One region of the Streptacidiphilus sp. EB129 genome, then DNA from elsewhere that is predicted to be linked to it. Evidence: predicted binding sites of a transcription regulator. Region 1 holds the regulator's gene; each other region holds the start of a gene.
What was found. Region 1 encodes HrcA, which represses chaperone genes, less so after heat shock. Its sites were predicted from a motif close to TTNGCACTCNGNNNNNCNGAGTGCNAA; they were not measured.
Positions count from the first base shown of each region.

Region 2: the regulator HrcA is predicted to act here: its motif matches at 4,076-4,102, upstream of groL (chaperonin GroEL).
Region 3: the regulator HrcA is predicted to act here: its motif matches at 2,551-2,577, upstream of ABH925_RS13500 (FmdB family zinc ribbon protein).

Region 1 covers NZ_JBGCCS010000009.1:44,240-51,333, forward strand. The annotation lists gene ABH925_RS13755 (DUF3097 domain-containing protein) at 1-717, opposite strand, end outside; gene ABH925_RS13760 (hypothetical protein) at 714-1,298, opposite strand; gene htpX (zinc metalloprotease HtpX) at 1,340-2,257, opposite strand; gene hrcA (heat-inducible transcriptional repressor HrcA) at 2,489-3,520, shown strand; gene dnaJ (molecular chaperone DnaJ) at 3,587-4,729, shown strand; gene ABH925_RS13780 (16S rRNA (uracil(1498)-N(3))-methyltransferase) at 4,850-5,596, shown strand; gene ABH925_RS13785 (PDZ domain-containing protein) at 5,654-7,094, shown strand, end outside.
Region 2 covers NZ_JBGCCS010000023.1:3,205-10,298, forward strand. The annotation lists gene ABH925_RS25185 (trehalose-6-phosphate synthase) at 1-114, opposite strand, end outside; gene ABH925_RS25190 (glucosyl-3-phosphoglycerate synthase) at 144-1,256, opposite strand; SAM riboswitch class I at 1,430-1,561, shown strand; gene thrC (threonine synthase) at 1,555-2,850, shown strand; gene ABH925_RS25200 (MoaD/ThiS family protein) at 2,907-3,185, shown strand; gene ABH925_RS25205 (cold-shock protein) at 3,731-3,931, shown strand; gene groL (chaperonin GroEL) at 4,257-5,879, shown strand; gene ABH925_RS25215 (hypothetical protein) at 6,064-6,423, shown strand; gene ABH925_RS25220 (DUF4031 domain-containing protein) at 6,420-6,674, shown strand; gene ABH925_RS25225 (hypothetical protein) at 6,787-7,094, opposite strand, start outside.
Region 3 covers NZ_JBGCCS010000008.1:289,374-296,467, forward strand. The annotation lists gene ABH925_RS13490 (hypothetical protein) at 249-467, opposite strand; gene ABH925_RS13495 (S-methyl-5'-thioadenosine phosphorylase) at 1,239-2,123, opposite strand; gene ABH925_RS13500 (FmdB family zinc ribbon protein) at 2,216-2,539, opposite strand; gene ABH925_RS13505 (potassium/proton antiporter) at 2,687-4,180, opposite strand; gene ABH925_RS13510 (penicillin acylase family protein) at 4,449-7,094, shown strand, end outside.

The DNA of each region.
Region 1 (7,094 bases):
ATCCACCGGCCAGCCCAGCCGGCGGCAGACCCCCTCCTTCCAGACCTCACCCCGCGGCACCTCCGGCCAGGCCGCGATGCCGACCGAGGAGGCCTTCACCGCCGCCCAGACGTCGATGTAGGGATGCCCCACCACCAGCACGTCGGCACCGCTCACCTGCGCGGCGATCCGCGACTCCTTGGTGCCGGGCACCAGGTGGTCCACCAGGACCCCCAGCCGCCGTCCCGGTTCCGGAGCGAAGTCGGCGACGATCGCGGGCAGATCGTCGATCCCCTCCAGGTACTCCACCACCACGCCCTCGATCCGCAGGTCGTCGCCCCAGACCCGCTCCACCAGCTCGGCGTCGTGGCGGCCCTCGACGTAGATCCGGCTTGGCAGCGCCACCCGTGCCCGCACCCCCCGCACCGCCACCGACCCCGACGCGGTGCGCGCCGGTGCGACGGGTGCGGCGGCGGTGGGCCGGACCAGGGTCACCGGCTTGCCGTCCACCAGGAAGCCGCGCGGCGTCAGCGGGAAGACCCGGAGCCTGCCGTGCCGGTCCTCCAGGGTGACCGTGAACCCCTCCGCGGTCTTCTCGCAGCGCAGCACCGCGCCGCAGAACCCGGTGGTGACCTCCTCCACCACCAGGTCCCGCTCCGCGGGCAACTCCGGGACGGGCGCCGAGCGCTTCCACGGCGGTGTCAGGTCGTAGCTGCGCGGGGCGTTCGGCGGGGTCACAGGCCGGGCGCTCCCCAGACCGGGAACCACCGGGTCAGGTCCTGCTCGATCCGCAGGTCGTCGCCCAGCATCGCCTTGATCTGCAGCTCCAGCGCGTTGTCGCGCCGCTCGCCGCCCCCCTGCTGCGGGGAGAAGGGGTAGAAGGAGCCGCGCTTGTAGAGGTAGACCAGCGCCAGCGAGCGGTTCCGGCTGTCGGTGAAGTTCACCAGCGAGCACAGCAGCTGCGGGCCGAAGCCGGTGCTCTCCAGCGCGGTGTTGATCGCGTGCACGTCGTTGACCAGCGACACGATGTCGTCCGCGCTGTGACGCGAGGTCAGCCAGGTGTAGCCGTAGGAGTCGCGGGTGCTCTCCACCGGTACGCCGCCGCGCTCGGTGTCCGCGTCCAGCAGGGCCTGCACGTCCTGCTGGACCTGCGCGAAGGCGCCCCCCTCGGCGGCGGCGAAGCACACCGAACCGATGCCGGTGGGCTTGAAGTCGGCCGCCGCCTCCAGGGTGATCGCCGCGGACGGCAGGCCGAAGAGCTGGTCGAGATTGGGCTTGACGGGCTTGGTGCGGCCGAGCAGGGCGTCCAGGAAGCCCATGGGTGCTGCTCCTAGGGGAGTGGGGGAGGGAACGGTGTCCGCTATCCGCGGCCGAGTTCGGCGGAGATCTTGCCCAGCTGCTCCAGCCGCTGCTCCAGCGACGGGTGGGTGGAGAACGCCTGGCTGGCCATCTCCCGGGCCGAGATGGCCGGGGCGAAGTAGAAGGCGTTGAACGGCTGCGCGCGGCGCAGGTCCTGGGTGGGGATCGCCGCCATCTGGCCGGTGACCTTGGTCAGCGCCGAGGCCAGCGCCGAGGGGCGGCCGGTCAGCAGCGCCGCCGAGCGGTCCGCGGACAGCTCGCGGTAGCGCGAGAGCAGCCGGGTCAGCAGGAAGCTGATGGCGTAGACGACCGCGCTGACCGCGATCACCACCAGCATCACCATGCCGCTGTTGTCGTCCCGGTCGTCGCGGCGGTCGAAGCCGCCGAACATGCCGAACTGCAGGCCGACCCGGGTGATGATGCCGGCCAGCACGCCGAGGAAGCCGGCGATGGTCATCACCGCGACGTCCTTGTGCGCCACGTGCGAGAGCTCGTGCGCCAGCACGCCCTCCAGCTCCTCCGGCTCCAGCCGGCGCAGCAGTCCGGTGGTGACACACACCACAGCGTTCTTCTCATTGCGGCCGGTCGCGAAGGCGTTGGGCACGTCGCTCTGCGAGACCGCGACCCGCGGCTTCTGCATGTCGGCCAGCGCGCACAGCCGGTCGACGGTTCCGTGCAGCTCCGGGTACTCCTGCGCGGTGACCTCCTTGGCGCCCATGCTGAACGCGGCGATCTTGTCGCTGAACCAGAACTGGGCGATGAACAGCCCGCCGGCGACGACCGCGATGATCGGCCAGGCCCCCTTCAGCACCACCAGCAGCACGCCGACGAACACCACGTACAGCAGGCCGATGAAGAACATCGTCAGCAGCATCCGGCTCGTCAGTCCGCGGTCCGGAGCGAAACGTGTCCTGGCCATGGCCTCTCCTCGGTACTGCGCCGCTACGTGGCGGCGCTATCAGCTCATTCTGCCCTGTCGGGCCTACCCAGTGGTACGTACGGGACGGCCCAGCCGTTCCTGTGGCGCACCCCTGCGCCTTACACTGGCCGGACAGCTCCTGGCACTCGTTCGTCCAGAGTGCCAGAACGGCCCAGCGGACCGGTCAGCACAGGTCGCCGGCCACGACTCGGCAGAGGAGGTGCGTGCCCCGTGCATGAAGATCGCAAGCTCGACGATCGCAAGCTGGCGGTCCTGCGCGCCATCGTCCAGGACTATGTCGGCACCGAGGAGCCGGTCGGTTCCAAGGCGCTGGTGGAACGCCACAGCCTCGGCGTGTCCCCGGCGACGGTGCGCAACGACATGGCCACGCTTGAGGACGAGGGCTACATCCACCAGCCGCACACCAGCGCGGGCCGGGTGCCGACCGACAAGGGCTACCGGCTCTTCGTGGACCGGCTGACCGAGGTCAAGCCGCTGTCCGGGGCCGAGCGCCGGGCGATCGGCAGCTTCCTGGACCACGCGGTGGACCTCGACGACGTGGTGGCCCGTACGGTGCGGCTGCTGGCGCAGCTCACCCGCCAGGTCGCGGTGGTCCAGTACCCCTCGCTGTCCCGCTCCACGGTGCGGCACGTCGAGCTGGTCGCACTGAGCCCGAGCCGGGTGATGCTGGTGCTGATCACCGACACCGGCCGGGTCGAGCAGCGGCTGATCGACTGCCCGACGGTGGTCGGCGAGACCTTCCTCACGGACCTGCGCACCCGTTTGAACGGCGGGGCCGCAGGGCAGCGTTTCGCCGAGGTGCCGACGCTGCTCCAGGATCTTCCCGAGACCTTCGAGCGCGAGGACCGGGGCGCCGTCACGGCCGTCCTCACCTCGCTGTTCGAGGCGCTGGCGGAGCAGACCGAGGAGCGGATCGTGATCGGCGGCTCGGCCAACCTGACCCGCTTCCCGCACGACTTCCCGCTCACCATCGCCCCGGTCCTGGAGGCGCTGGAGGAGCAGGTGGTCCTGCTGAAGCTGCTCGGCGAGACCGCGGACGCGGGCATGATGGTGAGGATCGGGCACGAGAACGCCTACGAGGGGCTGAATTCCACGTCGGTCGTGTCGGTGGGCTACGGTTCGGGCGACGAGACAGTCGCCAAACTGGGCGTGGTCGGACCGACGAGAATGGACTACCCGGGCACCATGGGCGCCGTCCGGGCGGTGGCACGATACGTCGGTCAGATCCTGGCCGCGTCCTAACAGCCTTCTCAGCACCCTGAGCTCGCTGGACAAACTGGCGCGAACGAAAACAAGCGGAGCATTTTGGTGGCCACGGACTACTACGCGGTACTCGGCGTCAGGCGTGACGCGGGGCAGGACGAGATCAAGAAGGCATTCCGCCGACTCGCGCGCGAACTGCACCCGGACGTCAACCCCGACCCGAAGACCCAGGAGCGGTTCAAGGAGATCAACGCCGCCTACGAGGTCCTCTCGGACCCGAGCAAGCGGCAGATCTACGACCTGGGTGGCGACCCGCTCTCCGCCAACGGCGGCGGCGCGGGCCAGGGCGGTTTCGGCGCGGGCGCGGGATTCGGCTTCAGCGACATCATGGACGCGTTCTTCGGCGCGTCCGGGGGCCAGCGGGGACCGCGTTCGCGGACCCGGCGCGGCCAGGACGCGATGATCCGCATCGACATCGACCTGCAGGAAGCCGCGTTCGGCACCACCAAGGACATCCAGGTCGACACCGCCGTCGTCTGCACCACCTGCAACGGCGAGGGCGCGGCCCCCGGCACCTCCCCGCAGACCTGTGACATGTGTCGCGGCCGCGGCGAGGTGTCCCAGGTCACCCGGTCGTTCCTGGGCCAGGTGATGACCTCCCGTCCGTGCCCGCAGTGCCAGGGCTTCGGCACCGTCGTGCCCACCCCCTGCCCCGAGTGCGCCGGCGACGGCCGGGTCCGCGCCCGCCGCACGCTGACGGTGAAGATCCCGGCCGGCGTCGACGACGGCAACCGGATCCAGCTGGCCGGCGAGGGCGAGGTCGGCCCCGGCGGCGGCCCGGCCGGTGACCTCTACGTCGAGATCAGCGAGAACGCCCACTCCACCTTCCAGCGCCGTGGCGACGACCTGCACTGCACGGTGACGCTGCCGATGACCGCGGCGGCGCTGGGCACCAAGGTCCCGCTGGAGACGCTGGACGGGATGGTGGAGATCGACGTCCGCCCCGGCACCCAGTCCGGCCAGTCGGTGCCGCTGCACGGGCGCGGCGTCACGCATCTGCGCGGCGGCGGACGCGGCGACCTGATAGTGCATGTCGAGGTCCAGACCCCGGGCAAGCTCGACGCGGAGCAGGAGGACCTGCTGCGGCGGCTCGCCAAGCTCCGTGGCGAAGAACGCCCTTCGGGCACGTTCGCTCCGGGGCAGCAGGGGCTCTTCTCGCGTCTGAAGGATGCGTTCAACGGGCGTTAGTAACCACAGGGGCGCGGGGCTCTGCTTGATCAACCGCGCGCGCTGCCAGCCCTCTACGTAGGTGCGTGGTTGGCAGCGCAGTTCCTCGCGCCCCCAGGTAGTAACAGGAACAGGTACGTCGTGACTGCACCCGTGTTTGTTGTGGAGACCGCGCAGCTCGCGCCCGTGGGGGCGGTCGTCGCGCTGGGCGGGGCCGAGGGGCGGCACGCCGTTGCGGTCAAGCGGCTGACCGTGGGGGAGACCGTCGTACTGACGGACGGTGCGGGGGCCGGGGTGTCCGGGCCGGTCGTCGGCGTCGTCGGCAAGGACGTGCTGGAGGTCCGTGTCGCCGAACTCCTCGCCGAGCCCGAGCCGGAGCTCCGCCTCGTCGTGGTCCAGGCACTGCCCAAGGGCGACCGGGGCGAGCTCGCGGTGGAGCTGATGACCGAGGTCGGCGTGGACGAGGTGGTGCCGTGGGCGGCCTCGCGCTGCGTCACCCAGTGGCGCGGCGACCGGGGCCTGAAGGCGCTGGGCAAGTGGCGGGCCACCGCCCGCGAGGCGGGCAAGCAGTCGCGCCGGCTGCGCTTCCCGGTGGTCCGCGGGGCGATGAGCACGCGTCAGGTGGGCGAACTGCTGGCCGGGGCCGCCCTGGGCGCGGTGCTGCACGAGGAGGGGTTCTCGCAGCCGCTGGCCACCGCCGCGCTGCCGGAGCGGGGCGAGCTGGTGCTGGTGGTCGGCCCGGAGGGCGGGGTCTCGCCGGACGAGCTGGCCCGTTTCGCGGAGGCCGGGGCGGCCCCGTACCGGTTGGGGTCCTCGGTGCTGCGTACCTCCACGGCCGGGGTCGCGGCGGGTGCGCTGCTGCTCGGGCGCAGCGGGCGCTGGAACTGATCGTCCAGCTTCGGAAACCGCTGTCGCACTGTCAGTGGTGGTGGCTAGGGTGTCCGCGTGAGTGAAGCTGACAGCTACCCCCGGTTCCCGCACCTCCACGCCGATCTGGTCACCTTCGTGGCCGACGACGACGTCTGGCTGGCCCCGCTGGCCGGCGGACGGGCCTGGCGGGTGAGCGCCGACCAGGTGCCGGTCACCCGGCCGCGCATCTCGCCCGACGGCAGTCGGATCGCCTGGGCGTCGACCCGAGACGGCGCCCCCGAGGTGCACGTCGCGTCGGTGGACGGCGGCCCGGCCCGACGGCTGACCCACTGGGGTGTCAACAGCACCACCGTGCTGGGCTGGACCGAGGCCGGCGAGGTGCTGGCGCTCAGCACGGTCGGCCGGATGTCGCGGGCGCACCCGTGGGCCTACGCGGTGCCGCTGGACGGCGGCCCGGCCCGGGAGCTCCCGTACGGACGGGTCGGCGGGGTCGCGGTGGAGCCGGGCGGGGAGCGCGCGCTGCTGTCCTCCGCCGGGATGGGCCGCGAGCCGGCCCACTGGAAGCGCTACCGGGGCGGCACGGCCGGGAAGCTGTGGATCGGCACCGAGGGCGCCTACGCCCGGGTGCACGCCGGTGTGGACGGCAACATCGAGTCCCCGATGTGGGTCACAGGGGGTGCGTCGCGAAGCGACTCTCTTGGGGGTGGTGGTCGGGCGACGGGCGGGCGGATCGCGTTCCTCTCGGACCACGAGGGCGTCGGCCAGCTGTGGTCGAGCCTGCCGGACGGCTCCGACCTGCGCCGGCACAGCGACCACGAGTTCTACGCCCGCAACGCGAGCACCGACGGCGCCCGGGTGGTCTACCACAGCGGCGGCGACCTCTACCTGGTGCGGGACCTGACGGACGCTCGGCCGGAGCGCCTGGACATCCGCCTCGGCGGTCCGCGTACCGGCCGCCAGCCGTTCCCGATCAACGCCGCCGAGTTCCTGGGCGCGGTCGCCCCGGACGCGGACGCCCGCTCCAGCGTGGTCGAGGTCCGCGGCGGCATCCACCGGCTCACCCACCGCGACGGCCCGTCCCGGGTACTGTCCGCGCAGCCGGGCGTCCGCAACCGGCTGCCGCGGGCGCTTCCTGACGGCGCGTCGGTGTGGGTCACCGACGCCGAGGGCGAGGACGGCCTGGAGTTCTCCGACGGGCGCCGCCTGGGCGTCGGCCGGCTGGGCCGGGTCGAGGACCTCGCCGTCTCCCCGGACGGCAGCAGGCTGGCGATCGCCAACCGCGACGGCCGGGTGCTGCTGGTCGAGGGCGAGGACATCCGTGAACTGGACCGCGGCGACAGCGGCCAGGCCGACGGCCTCGCCTTCTCGCCGGACTCGCAGTGGCTGGTCTGGTCGCAGGCGCTGAGCACCGATGACTTCCCGCGCCAGCTGATCCTGGCGGACCTCGCCGAGGGCGGCGCGCTCACCGAGCTGACCTCGCCGCGCTTCAACGACTTCGCCCCCACCTTCACCACCG
Region 2 (7,094 bases), on a different contig from region 1:
CACCAGCCCGCCGCCGCCTCTGCGCGGGGTCAGCGTGCCGTCGTCCTCGACGGTGTAGGACACCGGTCCGCGGTTGGAGGCGAGCAGAATCCTGGCTTCGCTGGCGTTGGGCATGGTCCCTACCTTGCCTCGGGTGGACATGGTCAAACGTGATGATTCGGCGCAGTGGCGTCGGAAGCAGTGGCTTCGGGAGCGTTGGCGTCTGGTGCGGTGGCTTCGCGCGGAGCGGCATCGGGCGCGTTGAGGTCGGGCGCGTCGGGGTCGGGCGTGGTGAAGCCGGGCGTGGTGAGGTCGAGCAGCGTGACGAGGGGCGGGCGCTCGCTCACCGCGATGTCGGCGGTGGTCGGGGTGAAGCCGTCCGCGGTGCGGGTGAACTGGGTGATCCGGGGCGTGGCCAGTTCCTCGGCCAGGTCGTCGGCGAGCTTCAGCCGGTGGCCGCGGGACAACCGCTCCATCGCCGTGAGCTGGATGGCGGCCGCCATCCGGCCCAGTGCCCGGGCGTCCTGGTGCCGGTGGTGCCGCACGCCGACGTCCACCTGGGCGAGTGCGTCCAGGCCGGCCAGCTCCAGGGCGTCCACCAGCAGTCCGAGCTCCACCCCGTACCCGGTGGGGAAGGGCAGCCGTTCCAGCAGCGAGCGGCGCGCGGCGTACTCGCCGCCGAGCGGCTGGACGAAGCCGGCCAGCAGCGGCCAGTAGAGGTTCAGCAGCGGTCGGGCGACCAGTTCGGTGACCCGTCCGCCGCCGGCCGGGTCGTGCGCGGTCGCGGTCTCCAGCGGCCGGTCGTACATGGCCTTGACGAAGGCCACCCCGGGGTCGGTCAGCAGCGGCCCGACGATGCCGGAGACGAACGCCGAGTCGAACGCCCGCAGGTCGGCGTCGACGAAGCAGACGATGTCGCCGCCGGTGACCAGCAGCGACCGCCAGAGCACCTCGCCCTTCCCGGCCACCGCGGGGAGCCGGGGCAGTATGTCGTCGCGGTGCACCACCCGCGCCCCGGCCGCGGCCGCGGCCTGCCCGGTGCGGTCGCTGGAGCCGGAGTCGACCACCACCAGCTCGTCGACCAGCGGCACGGCCTCCATCAGGTCGCGGCGGATCGCCGTGACGATCTCGCCGACGGTCGCCTCCTCGTCCAGCGCCGGGAGCACCACGCTGACCGTGCTGCCGGTAGCCCGTTTGGCTGCCAGCAGTTCCGGGAGCGAGCGGTCGGCGGCCGCCCAGGAGCGGCGGCGCAGCCAGTCCGCGACCTCGTCAAGCACAGGGCTCCTCATTCTTTGTGGCACCGTCCGTCATGGCGCGTGTCTCGCCTCGCGGACGACCCGTGATCGTGGGCGGGGCTTCGGTTACAGTCTTGGGGACGACCTACCACCGCCGCTCGGCGGGTGTACGGCCATCATCACAAACGCGGCGCGGCAGCGACCGACCGCCATAGAGCTCATCCAGAGGGACTGAGGGAACGGCCCGTTGAAGTCCCGGCAACCCCCCTGCCATCCGCCACTGCGGCGCTGGTCGGGAAGGTGCCAATTCCGTCCTGCGGCGAGACGCGCCGCGGGGAAGATGAGGAGAGAGGGCCTCGCCATCATGGTAGCTGCACCACTGACATCCGACTCGTTCGGCCCCGCCGTCGCCCTGTCCTGCCGCGAGTGCGGCGCGCGGAGCGAACTGGCCCCCGACTTCGCCTGTAGCGAGTGTTTCGGCCCCCTTGAGGTGGCCTACGACCTGCCCACCGGAGACCCCGAGGCGCTGCGCGCCCGGATCGAGGCGGGCCCCACCAACATCTGGCGCTACGCGCCGCTGCTGCCGGTCTCGCCCGACGTGGCCTCCCGGCCCAACCTCAACCCGGGCTGGACCAAGCTGGTCAAGGCCGACAACCTGGCCCGCGAGCTGGGCGTCACCGGCGCCCTCTACGTCAAGGACGACTCCGGCAACCCGACGCACTCCTTCAAGGACCGCGTGGTCGCCATCGCCGTCGAGGCCGCCCGCACCTTCGGCTTCACCACCCTGTCCTGCTCGTCGACCGGCAACCTGGCCGGCGCGGTCGGTGCCGCCGCCGCCCGAACCGGGCTGCGCTCCTGCGTCTTCATCCCGCACGACCTGGAGCAGGGCAAGATCGTGATGGCCGCCGTGTACGGCGGCGAGCTGGTCGGCATCGAGGGCAACTACGACGACGTGAACCGCTTCTGCTCGGAGCTGATCGGCGACCCGGCCGGCGAGGGCTGGGGCTTCGTCAACGTCAACCTCCGCCCGTACTACGGCGAGGGCTCCAAGACGCTGGCGTACGAGATCTGCGAGCAGCTCGGCTGGCGGCTGCCGGACCAGCTGGTCATCCCGATCGCCTCGGGCTCCCAGCTGACGAAGATCGACAAGGGTCTCAAGGAGCTGATCGCCCTCGGGCTGGTCGAGGACAGGCCCTACAAGATCTTCGGCGCCCAGGCCGAGGGCTGCTCCCCGGTCTCGGTGGCCTTCAAGGCCGGCCACGACGTGATCCGCCCGCAGAAGCCGAACACCATCGCCAAGTCGCTGGCCATCGGCAACCCGGCGGACGGCCCCTACGTGCTGGACATCTGCCGCCGCACCGGGGGCGCGGTGGAGGACGTCACCGACGAGCAGGTGGTGGACGCGATCAAGCTGCTGGCGCGCACCGAGGGCATCTTCGCCGAGACGGCGGGCGGGGTGACCGTGGGCGTGCTGCAGAAGCTGATCAAGAACGGTCTGCTCGACCCGGCCGCCGAGACCGTCGTCCTCAACACCGGCGACGGCCTGAAGACCCTGGACGCGGTGGAGCCGACCACCGGCCTTTCCGCCACCATCCGCCCCACCCTGGTCTCGTTCCGAGAGGCCGGCCTCGCCTGAGCAGGCGAAGCGAGGGAACCGACTCGCCTGAGCGGGCGAAGCAGAGGAGTACCAGCATGAGCGTTTCCGTCAGAATCCCCACCATCCTCCGCACCTACACCGGCGGGGCCGCCGAGGTCGCGGCCGAGGGCGCCACCCTCGCGGCCGTGATCGCCGATCTGGAGGCGAACCACACCGGTATCAGCGGCCGGATCCTGGACGACGCCGGCAAGCTGCGCCGCTTCGTCAACGTGTACGTGAACGACGACGACGTGCGTTTCGCGGAGGGTCTGGAGACGGCCGTTCCGGACGGCGCGAGCGTCTCGGTGATCCCGGCCGTGGCCGGCGGCTGCTGACGCAGAGTAATTCCCAGAACAACTCGGAACCGGGCCGCCCGCTATTCGCGGGTATCCCGGTTCCGTTGTTTTCCATGCGTACACCGGCGGCACGTGCCCTGTGCACGGATCTCCACCCGCGGAGGGGTACAGTTGCTTCCGGTTACCGGTGGTCCGCCCTTGCGGGTACGTCACGTACGGCACTTCCGGCCAATCCCTTCGCTCACGCCACGTGTACCACCTGGCCGTCCACCCTGCCCGGCAGCGGCCGGGCGTCCCGGTGACTGAGACGGCATGCGGCGCGGAGGCGCTCTGGCTGCACAGGAATTCCTGGATCGATTTGTCGGTCAGGTCCGCTATGTCCGGACCGAATTGCCGTGCTATGCGGGTATTCGCCCGCTAATGCCCCTTGTGGCTCCGTAAGAATTCCCTCCCTTATGCCCTGTTGCGGAGGGCATCTGAGTGGATACATTCAGCGTCGGCTGAAGCACCGCGCCATGCGTGGCCGCCTCGGCCCGGTCCGCGGAGTGCGGTCCGTGAAAGGGCCAGTAATAGGGGAGTTTGGAATGGCTCAGGGCACCGTCAAGTGGTTCAACGCGGAGAAGGGGTACGGCTTCATCGCGGTCGACGGTGGTGCGGACGTGTTCGTCCACTACAGCGCGATCCAGATGGACGGGTACCGGTCGCTCGAAGAGGGCCAGCGGGTCGAGTTCGAGATCTCGCAGGGTCAGAAGGGTCCGCAGGCGGACATGGTCCGTGTGGTGTGACCCTCGGTCGAGCAACCGCTGACTGACGACAGGACCGGCTGAGCCTCGTTCCAAACGAAGCATCCACGCAGGTCTTCCCGCAGGTCCGTACCCCTCGGGGTACGGACCTGCGGGCGTTCCGGGGCCCGGCTCCGGGGAGATCTGCTTGCACTCGGCAGGGGTGAGTGCTAATCATTGGCGTTAGCACTCTGAGGTAGAGAGTGACAACGGGCCGGGTAGGTGAGGCCCCGGGCGCGCCGGGAAGTGACCGTCGCAGGCCGGGTCCGTCCGTCGCGGGCGCCAGCGCGGTCCACACGCAGCCACCCTGTCCGGGAGGACCACTTCCATGGCCAAGATCATTGCCTTCGACGAGGAAGCTCGTCGCGGCCTTGAGCGCGGGATGAACCAGCTCGCCGACGCTGTCAAGGTCACGCTCGGCCCCAAGGGCCGCAACGTCGTCCTTGAGAAGAAGTGGGGCGCCCCCACGATCACCAACGACGGTGTCTCCATCGCCAAGGAGATCGAGCTCGAGGACCCGTACGAGAAGATCGGTGCCGAGCTCGTCAAGGAGGTCGCCAAGAAGACGGACGACGTCGCGGGCGACGGCACCACCACCGCCACCGTGCTGGCCCAGGCCCTGGTCCGCGAGGGCCTGCGCAACGTCGCGGCCGGCGCCAACCCGATGGCCCTGAAGCGCGGCATCGAGAAGGCCGTCGAGGCCGTCTCCGCCGAGCTGCTGGCGCAGGCCAAGGACGTGGAGACCAAGGAGCAGATCGCCTCCACCGCCTCCATCTCCGCCGCCGACGAGCAGATCGGCGCGCTCATCGCCGAGGCGATGGACAAGGTCGGCAAGGAAGGCGTCATCACCGTCGAGGAGTCGCAGACCTTCGGTCTGGAGCTCGAGCTCACCGAGGGCATGCGCTTCGACAAGGGCTTCATCTCGGCGTACTTCGCCACCGACCTGGAGCGTATGGAGACCTCGTTCGAGGACCCGTACATCCTGATCGCCAACTCCAAGATCGGCGGGGTCAAGGACCTGCTCCCGATCCTGGAGAAGGTCATGCAGTCCGGCAAGCCGCTGCTGATCATCGCCGAGGACGTCGAGGGCGAGGCCCTGTCGACCCTGGTCGTCAACAAGATCCGCGGCACCTTCAAGTCCGTCGCCGTCAAGGCCCCGGGCTTCGGCGACCGCCGCAAGGCCATGCTCGGCGACATCGCCATCCTCACCGGCGGCACGGTCATCTCCGAGGAGGTCGGCCTCAAGCTGGAGAACGCCGGTCTGGAGCTGCTCGGCCGCGCCCGCAAGGTCGTCGTCACCAAGGACGAGACCACCATCGTCGACGGTGGCGGCGAGAGCGACCAGGTCGCCGGCCGGGTCAACCAGATCCGCGCCGAGATCGAAAACAGCGACTCGGACTACGACCGCGAGAAGCTCCAGGAGCGCCTGGCGAAGCTCGCGGGCGGCGTGGCCGTCATCAAGGCCGGTGCCGCGACCGAGGTCGAGCTCAAGGAGCGCAAGCACCGCATCGAGGACGCCGTGCGCAATGCCAAGGCGGCCGTCGAGGAGGGCATCGTCGCCGGTGGTGGCGTCGCGCTGCTGCAGGCCTCGGTGGCCTTCGACAAGCTGGAGCTGGAGGGCGACGAGGCCACCGGTGCCAACATCGTCCGCGTGGCCCTGGAGGCCCCGCTCAAGCAGATCTCCGTCAACGCCGGCCTTGAGGGTGGCGTCGTCGTGGAGAAGGTGCGCAACCTGGCGCCCGGCTGGGGCCTCAACGCCGCCACCAACGAGTACGTGGACCTGATCGCGGCCGGCATCATCGACCCGGCCAAGGTCACCCGCTCCGCGCTGCAGAACGCGGCCTCCATCGCCGCGCTCTTCCTCACCACCGAGGCCGTCATCGCCGACAAGCCCGAGAAGGCCGGTGCCCCCGCGGGCGGCGGCATGCCGGGTGGCGACATGGACTTCTGATCCCTCCGGATCAGACGCTCCAGGCTTCACCGCGGCATCTGCTGCGCAGCAGCACTGCCGTACTGCTGTAGTGCTTCACACTGCGAGGCGGTCCTCCCTTCGGGGCGGGCCGCCTCGCGGCGTTGCCGGGCCGGGGCGGCGCCACCGACCGGGAGGGAGTGGCGCGGTTTGAGACACTGGGCGGATGGACGCCGACACACTCGAAGCCGCACTGCACACCGCCCGCGCCGGGGTACTGCGCGACCTGACCGCGCGTGACGTCGCCGATGCCACGGTCGTCTCGCTGCTGGAGGACGCCGTCGCCCAGCGCCGCTGGTGGGTCGAGCAGTGGCCGGACGGCAGGGACTACGTGCTGGGGCTGGTCGCCCAGGACGTGCAGGACGCCCTGCTGGAGGCGTACGGACGCTGGCCGCTGTGCGGGTCCTGCGCCGTGGAGGGTGACCCGCAGGCTCTCAGCGTCGAGCCGGAGCTCGGCCCGGACCCGCACTGGGTCTGCCCGAAGGAGGGGGTCGTGGTCGCCCCGGTCGGGGAGCTGGGCCCGTGATCCTGATCGACCCGCCGACCTGGCCCGGTCACGGCCGGCTCTGGTCCCACCTGGTCAGCGACGTCTCCTACGAGGAACTGCACGCCTTCGCGCGGGAGCTGGGGGTCCCGTCCCGCGGATTCGAACGCGATCACTACGACATCCCCGAGCACCACTACGCGGCGGCCCTCGCCCTCGGCGCCCGGCCGGTCCGCAGCCGCGAGCTGGTCTCCCGGCTCACCACCGCCGGCCTCCGCCGCCGCAAGGGCTGACCGCGCCGCGGCTCAGCGCCTCCCGGTCCGGGCCCTCGCGGCCGGCCCCGCCGAACCCGGCACCTGCCGAACCCGGATCCCGCCCTGCGGGCCCGCACGGCGTGCGGGGTCGCTACGCCGCCGGGCCGCCGTCCGTCGTGTCGCTGACCGTCGTGTCGCTTTGCGCCGCACCGTCGTCCGCCGTCAGCCGAGCGAGTTCGGTGGTGAGGTTCTCGCGGGCGCGGTCCGCGTAGGCGGCACGGGCGGCGGGGGTGCGGTAGAGCCGGGGCTGGGCGAGGAGCTGCCGCAGGATCTCCGCGCGGCCGGCGCGAAAGTCCGGGTCGGGGACGAAGGCGTACTCCTCGCGTACGGCGGCCGCGTAGGCCGCGTAGGCGGGCTCCGGGCCGCCGAGGACGGCGAGGTCGGCGTCGGACAGGACCG
Region 3 (7,094 bases), on a different contig from region 1:
GGGTCGGATGAGGTCCCTGGGAACCTAGTGGCAGCCGCTGCCGTGCCGACGCCCGCCCGCTTCACTCGTACGCCCCCGAAAGGGCTGTGCGGCAACTCTCCGGCCATGGTTTTCACCTGCGGAAACGTCACATCACCCGGTGCCTTCCGGGCGGGCCGCGCGGGGTGGGACCGGCCTCTGCTTCACCCGCCGGAATCACCCGCCCGAGTGATCGGACCGGCTGTCCCGGAAGCCCGCACGCCGCAGCCTCAGCTGCCCCACACCACGTGCGGGGGTGCGTCGGCGGTCCGGTGGCTCGCGGCGGGCGGTGTGAAGCTCCGCAGCGAGCCGGCGGCGAGTGTGGTCGCCGCGACCATCAGCCCGGCCGCGAAAGGCCCGGGCCTTCGTCGTACGGCGGACGGCAGCCGGTGCCGGCCGCCACCGGCCCGGATCGGGGGGAACGGGGCGACGGCCCGCGTCGGGGGCACGGCGGGTCTGTCGCACGGCAGGGTCCGGACGGACCGTGGCGAGGAGGGACCCACCCCGACGGTGGGCGCAGGCTCCGGACTCGGACCTGCGGCTGCGGCAACAGTGGTTGCCGGGGCGGACGCGAATGCCGGGAACGTCCCCGGCGGGCCCGGTGCCTCCACCGGCGCAGCCGCCGGTGCCACGGACGGGGACACGACCGATGGCGCGGCGACGGCGGGGGAGGCGACCGATGGGGAGGCGACGCCGGGGGAGGGGTCCGTCGCCCACGTGTCCTGGCTCCAGGCGTCCTGGTCCCAGGCCGCGCTGTCCCACCTCGCGTCGTCCCATCCCGCGTCATCCCCGGCCGAGCCAGTCCCTGCCGCGTCGGTCCCGGCACGTGCCTGCCCGGCGGACGCTCCCTGGCCGCGTCCGGGCGTCGCACCCGGCGCCGGTTCCCGTCCCAGGCCGGGCAGCCCTCCCGGCTCCGGCTCCCCGGTCGCAGCCTGTGCCGGCGTCAAGGCCGGCGCCTCCGCGCCGCCTGTCGGGGCGTCCCGCCCGGGGGTGGGGCGCAGCGAGTGGGTACGAGGGGCGTGGCTGCGAGACCGGTTCCCGCTGCGGACCGGCGTGTCGATCAACACGGACATGGGACCACCACCTGAACTCTGAGGTGTCGAGGAGCTGACGAACTCCACGATGTCCCAGTCCGCATCCCGGTCGGGCCGGCAGGCCCCGCTCTGTGGACAACCCGGGGACTGTGGACAACCCGCTCACCCTCCCGAGTGCGGGCGGGCTCAGTCCGCCAGCGCCAGTCCGGTCTCCAGCCCGTCCAGGGCGTGCGAGCAGACGCAGTCGCGCTCTGCCGTCACCGGCAGCCCCGCGACGGCGGAGAACAGAACCCCGCGCAGCCGGTCGATACTGCCCGCGAAGACCCGCAGCACCTCCGCGTGGGTCACTCCCTCGCCCGTCTCCACCCCCGCGTCCAGGTCCGTGACCAGCGCGATCGAGGTGTAGCAGAGGCCCAGCTCCCGGGCCAGCACCGCCTCGGGGTGGCCGGTCATGCCCACCACCGACCAGCCCTGGGCCCCGTACCAGCGGGACTCGGCGCGGGTCGAGAAGCGCGGGCCCTCGACGACCACCAGCGTGCCGCCGTCCACCGCCGCCCAGCCCGCGGCTCCGGCCGCCTTCACCGCGGCCGCCCGGCCGACGGGGCAGTACGGGTCGGCGGCGGAGACGTGCACGACCTCGGGACGGACACCGTCCGGGCGCAGCTCACCGTCGTAGTAGGTCTGGGCGCGTCCCGCGGTGCGGTCGACGAACTGGTCGGGGACGAGCAGGGTGCCCGGGCCGTGCTCGGGCCGCAGGCCACCGGTGGCGCAGGGGCCGAGCACCTGGCGCACCCCGAGTGAGCGCAGCGCCCACAGGTTGGCGCGGTAGTTGATCCGGTGCGGCGGCACCCCGTGCCCGCGTCCGTGCCGGGGCAGGAAGGCGACCCGGCGCCCCGCCACCTCGCCCACGAACAGCGAGTCGCTCGGCGGCCCGTAGGGGGTGTCCACGACGACCTCGGCGAGGTCGTCGGCCAGTGCGTACAGTCCGGTGCCGCCGATGATGCCCACCTCGGCGGTGGGGGTGCTGCTCGCAGGGGTCGCCGTGGAGCTGCTCGGTGTGGGGTTGGCCATGCTTCGCAGCATAGGGAGCGCTCCGGGTACGCCACAGCCCCGCGCGTCCTTACGGAACAGGAACGGAGCGGGGCCGGGCGGAGCGTCTGCGGTCAGGCTGCGGGCGAGGCGCTGCTGCTCGCGGTGGTCGAGGAGCTCGACGAGGAGCTGCTCGACGACGAGTCGCCCGACGAGGAGGACGAGGACGCCGAGGGCGTGCCGCCGCCCGACTTCGCCGCGCTCACGGTGCTGCTCGACGACGAGCGGCTGTCGGTGCGGTAGAAGCCGCTGCCCTTGAAGACCACACCCACAGCGGAGTAGATCTTGCGCAGCTTTCCGCTGCACGCGGGGCAGACCGTGAGGGCGTCGTCCGTGAACTTCTGGACAGCCTCCAGGCCGTTACCGCACTCGGTGCACTGGTACTGGTACGTCGGCACTGTCATTCCTCCTGGCACTCTCGCCTGATGAGTGCTAACGACGGTCAATGATGCGTTATTCCGCGGCGATAGTCCACCGTGGCCCGTGTGAGCTGTGACAACGCTGGGGACGGGGCGGTCCGGCGCGCGCCGGGGCCCTGCCCGGCGTCAGTACTCGCTGCGCTCGCCCAGCCAGCCCGCGAGCTTCCCGCCGCGGTCCACCGCCCGCAGCCGCCGTTCGACCCGGTCCCGCACCTCGTCGGTGCTGACCACCAGCAGGTCGTCCGAGGGCCGGAGCACCGTCGTCGGCGCCGGGACGAAGCTCGCGCCGTCGCGGACCACCAGGGTCACCGCCGCGCCCCTGGGCAGCCGCAGCTCGCTGATCTCGACGCCCGCGAGCCGGGAGCCCGGGGCCAGTGACAGTGACAGCAGATGACCGTGCAGCCGCTCCAGCGGCGCGGACTCGACGTCCAGCAGGTCGGCGTGAGCGGGGTCGCCGATCCGCAGCCGCCGGGCGACCCACGGCAGCGTCGGGCCCTGCACCAGGGTGAACACCACGACCAGCAGGAACACCGTGTTGAACAGCCGTTCCGCGCCCGGCACGTTCGCCACCACCGGGATGGTCGCCAGCACGATGGGTACCGCGCCGCGCAGGCCGGCCCAGGACAGCAGCGCCTGCTCGCGCCAGACCATCCCGAACGGCGTCATGGTCACCAGCACCGACAGCGGCCGGGCCAGGAACACCAGCACCAGGCCGACCACCAGGGCCGGCACGATCGCGTCGACCAGCGTGTGCGGGTTCACCAGCAGGCCGAGCAGGACGAACATGCTGATCTGCGCGATCCAGGCGAGCCCCTCGGCGAAGCCCCGGGTGGCGGGCCCGTGCGGCAGCCGGGCGTTGCCCAGGAATACCGCGCTGACGTAGACGGCGAGGAAGCCGGAGCCGTGCATCAGCGCGCCGCCCGCGTAGGCGAACAGCGTGAGCGCGACCACGGCTATGGGGTAGAGGCCGGAGGACGGCAGCGCGATGTCCCGCAGCGCCAGCGAACCCAGCTTGCCGACCAGCAGACCGACGACCAGTCCGATCGCCAGCTCCAGGGATATCGAGCCGAGCAGCTCGTACCAGCTCTCCACCGGGCGGGTGGTGGCGAAGGCGACGACCAGGATGACCACCGGGGCGTCGTTGAACCCGGACTCGGCCTCCAGCAGACCGCTCAGCCGCGGCGGCAGCGGCACCCGCCGCAGCACCGAGAAGACCGCAGCCGCGTCGGTGGACGACACGATCGCGCCGAGCAGCAGCGACAGCCGCCAGTCGGCGCCGACCAGCAGATGCGCTCCCAGCGCGGTCACCCCGACACTCACCCCGGTGCCGACGGTGGCCAGCACCGCCGCGGCCGGGACAGCGGGCCTGATGTCCGTCCACTTCGTCCCGAGTCCGCCCTCGGCGAGGATCACCACCAGCGCCGCATAGCCCAGTACCTGGGTCAGTGACGCGTTGTCGAACCGTATGCCGAAACCGTCCTGGCCCAGGGCGACACCGATGCCGAGATAGAGCAGCAGGCTGGGGAGCCCGCTGCGGGAGGACAGCCGCACCGCGACGACCGCGATGAGCAGTACCAGCGAGAACATCAGCAGCAGTGTGTCGAGATGGTGAACGGTCACTCAGGAGCACCTCGCGGCAGGGGGTTTGACGGCGCGGAAAGGGAGCGGAACAGGCACAGGCGGTTCACAGAAAAGACCTGATGGGCGGCCGGGGAGAGGGCGCCGCTTGACCTGACGGTTATTTTACCTGGGCTTGGGATTCCTTCCGGTTTCGGAAAGATGACGAGCTGGTCAGGTGCCAGTCCGCAAGCCCCGGGGCTGAGGTGTTAGCGTCGGCTCCGCCGCACCGCACGGCGGCGGACGAGCCCCTGCCCCACCAAGGACCCTGATGCCCCGCACCAAGAAGTTCCGGCGCCTGCGCTTGCTGGTCGTTCTGCTCGCCCTGTTGCTGGTGGCCGGCGCCGCGGTGGGCGGATGGCTCGGCGTACGAACGGTCCGCGCCTCCTTCCCGCAGACCACGGGCAGCATCCATCTCGCCGGGCTGTCAGGCCCGGTGCAGGTGGAGCGTGACGCCAACGGCATTCCGCAGATCTACGCGGACACCTCCGCCGACCTCTTCATGGCCCAGGGCTACGTCCAGGCCCAGGACCGGTTCTGGCAGATGGACGTCAATCGCCATGTCACCTCCGGCACCCTGGCCTCGATGTTCGGCAAGAGCCAGGTCCAGACGGACACCTTCATCCGCACCATGAACTGGCGCGGGGTGGCCCAGACCGAGTACGACACCATGCTGAACCCGGAGACCAAGAAGAACCTCGACGCCTACTCGGCCGGCGTCAACGCCTGGCTGGGCGAGCATCCGGGCGGGGCCGGCGCCTCGCTGGAGTACGCGCTGCTCGGCGCCGCCTACGGTGGCTACAAGCCCGCGCCGTGGACCCCGGTCGACTCGATCTCCTGGCTCAAGGCGATGGCCTGGGACCTCAGCGGCAACATGCAGCAGGAGATCGACCGTTCGCTGCTCTCGCAGAGTCTGACCAAGCAGCAGATCGCCGAGCTGTACCCGAGCTACCCGTACAGCACCAACGGGACGATCCTGGCCAAAACCGGCACCGTGAGCAACGCGGACGGCAAGAAGGCCACCTACCGCCCGGCGGACGGCGCCGGAGCGTCCGCGCAGACCGTCGCCTCCGGCTCGAACGGCTCGTCCGGGTCCAACGGCGGGAGCGGCTCAACCGGGTCCAACGGCGGGAACGGTACCAGCGGCACCCCGGCCTCCTACCGCAGTTCGACGACGCCCGGCAGCGGCTCCGGCACGGCCGGCGGCTCCGGCACCGTCCAGGGGCTGCAGCAGGTCGCCACCCAGCTCGCGGCGAACCTCGACAGCGTCCCCGCGCTGCTCGGCGCCCCGGGCCAGGGCATCGGCTCCAACTCCTGGGTGGTGGCGGGCAGCCACACCACCACCACCAAGCCGCTGCTGGCCAACGATCCGCATCTCGGCCCCGGCGTCCCCTCCGTCTGGTATCAGATGGGGCTGCACTGCACCACGGTCAGCGCGGCCTGCCCCTACGACGTCACCGGCTTCACCTTCGCCGGGATGCCGGGTGTCGTCATCGGTCACAACCAGTCGATCTCCTGGGGCTTCACCAACCTCGGCGCCGACGTCCAGGATCTCTACCTGGAGCAGGTCACCGGCCCCGACACCTACCTGTACGACAACCAGGACCAGAAGTTCACCACCCGCACCGAGACCATCAAGGTGGCCGGCGGGCCGGACCAGACGGTGACGGTGCGGACCACCGCCGACGGCATGCCGATCATCTCCGACCACAGCACGGAGGAGCAGTCCGTCGGCCAGAACGCCCCGGTGGACGGCAGCGCCCCGCCGCGTGGCGGCGGCTACGCCATCGCCCTGAAGTGGACGGCGCTGGAGCCGGGCAAGACCATGGACGCGGTGTTCGAGCTGGACCGGGCCACCGACTTCACCCACTTCCGCGCCGCCGCCACCGACTTCGCGGTCCCGGCACAGAACCTGATCTACGCCGACACCGCGGGCAACATCGGCTACCAGGCCCCCGGCCGGATCCCGATCCGGCCGAAGATCGCGGGTGACGACGGCACCTACCCGCAGCCGGGCTGGGACTCGCGGTACGTCTGGCAGGGCTACATCCCGACGGCCGCGCTGCCGTGGGTGGAGAACCCCTCGTCCGGCTACATCGTCACCGCCAACCAGGCCGTGGTCGACACCAGCTACCCCTACGAGCTCACCGACGACTGGGGCTACGGGACCCGTGCCAAGCAGATCGCCTCGCTGATCCAGTCGAAGCTGCAGAACGGCGGGCGGATCTCCCCGGACGACATGCGCACCATGCAGCTGGACGACACCAGCGTGATGGCGCAGACACTGGTGCCGTACCTGCTCAACGCCAAGCTCTCCGGGGCGTACTACGTCCAGGCGCAGAACCTGCTCAAGGACTGGGACTTCCAGCAGGACTCGGGCTCGGCCGCGGCGGCGTACTACAACGCGGTGTGGAGCAACCTGCTGCACATCGTCTTCGACGAGAAGTTCCCCGCCTCGGTGCGGGCCACCTCCGACTGCGTCCTGACGGTGCCTCCGGCCGTCGCCAACCTTCCGGCCGACGGCGTCAACGGCCAGCCCCAGCGGGTCTCGGTGTGCGGCACCCGCAGCCCCGACGAGGCGATGCCGGACGGCAGCGACCAGTGGACCACCGCCGTCACCAACCTGCTGAACCAGCCGAACAGCGACTGGTGGTCGTACACCAACACCAGGAACGTCCAGGTGCAGGGCCGTGACAACGTGCTGGCGGCGGCCATGATCGACGCGCGCATGCAGATGACCGCGCTGGAGGGCAAGGACATCAGCACCTGGAGCTGGGGCCGGATCCACACCCTGACGCTCAAGGAGCAGACCCTGGGGACGGACGACTCCTCGATCTTCTCCGGCCTGGTGCACCAACTGCTCAACCGCGGCCCGTACCAGCTGGACGGCGGCAGCGCGGCGGTCGACGCGACCGGC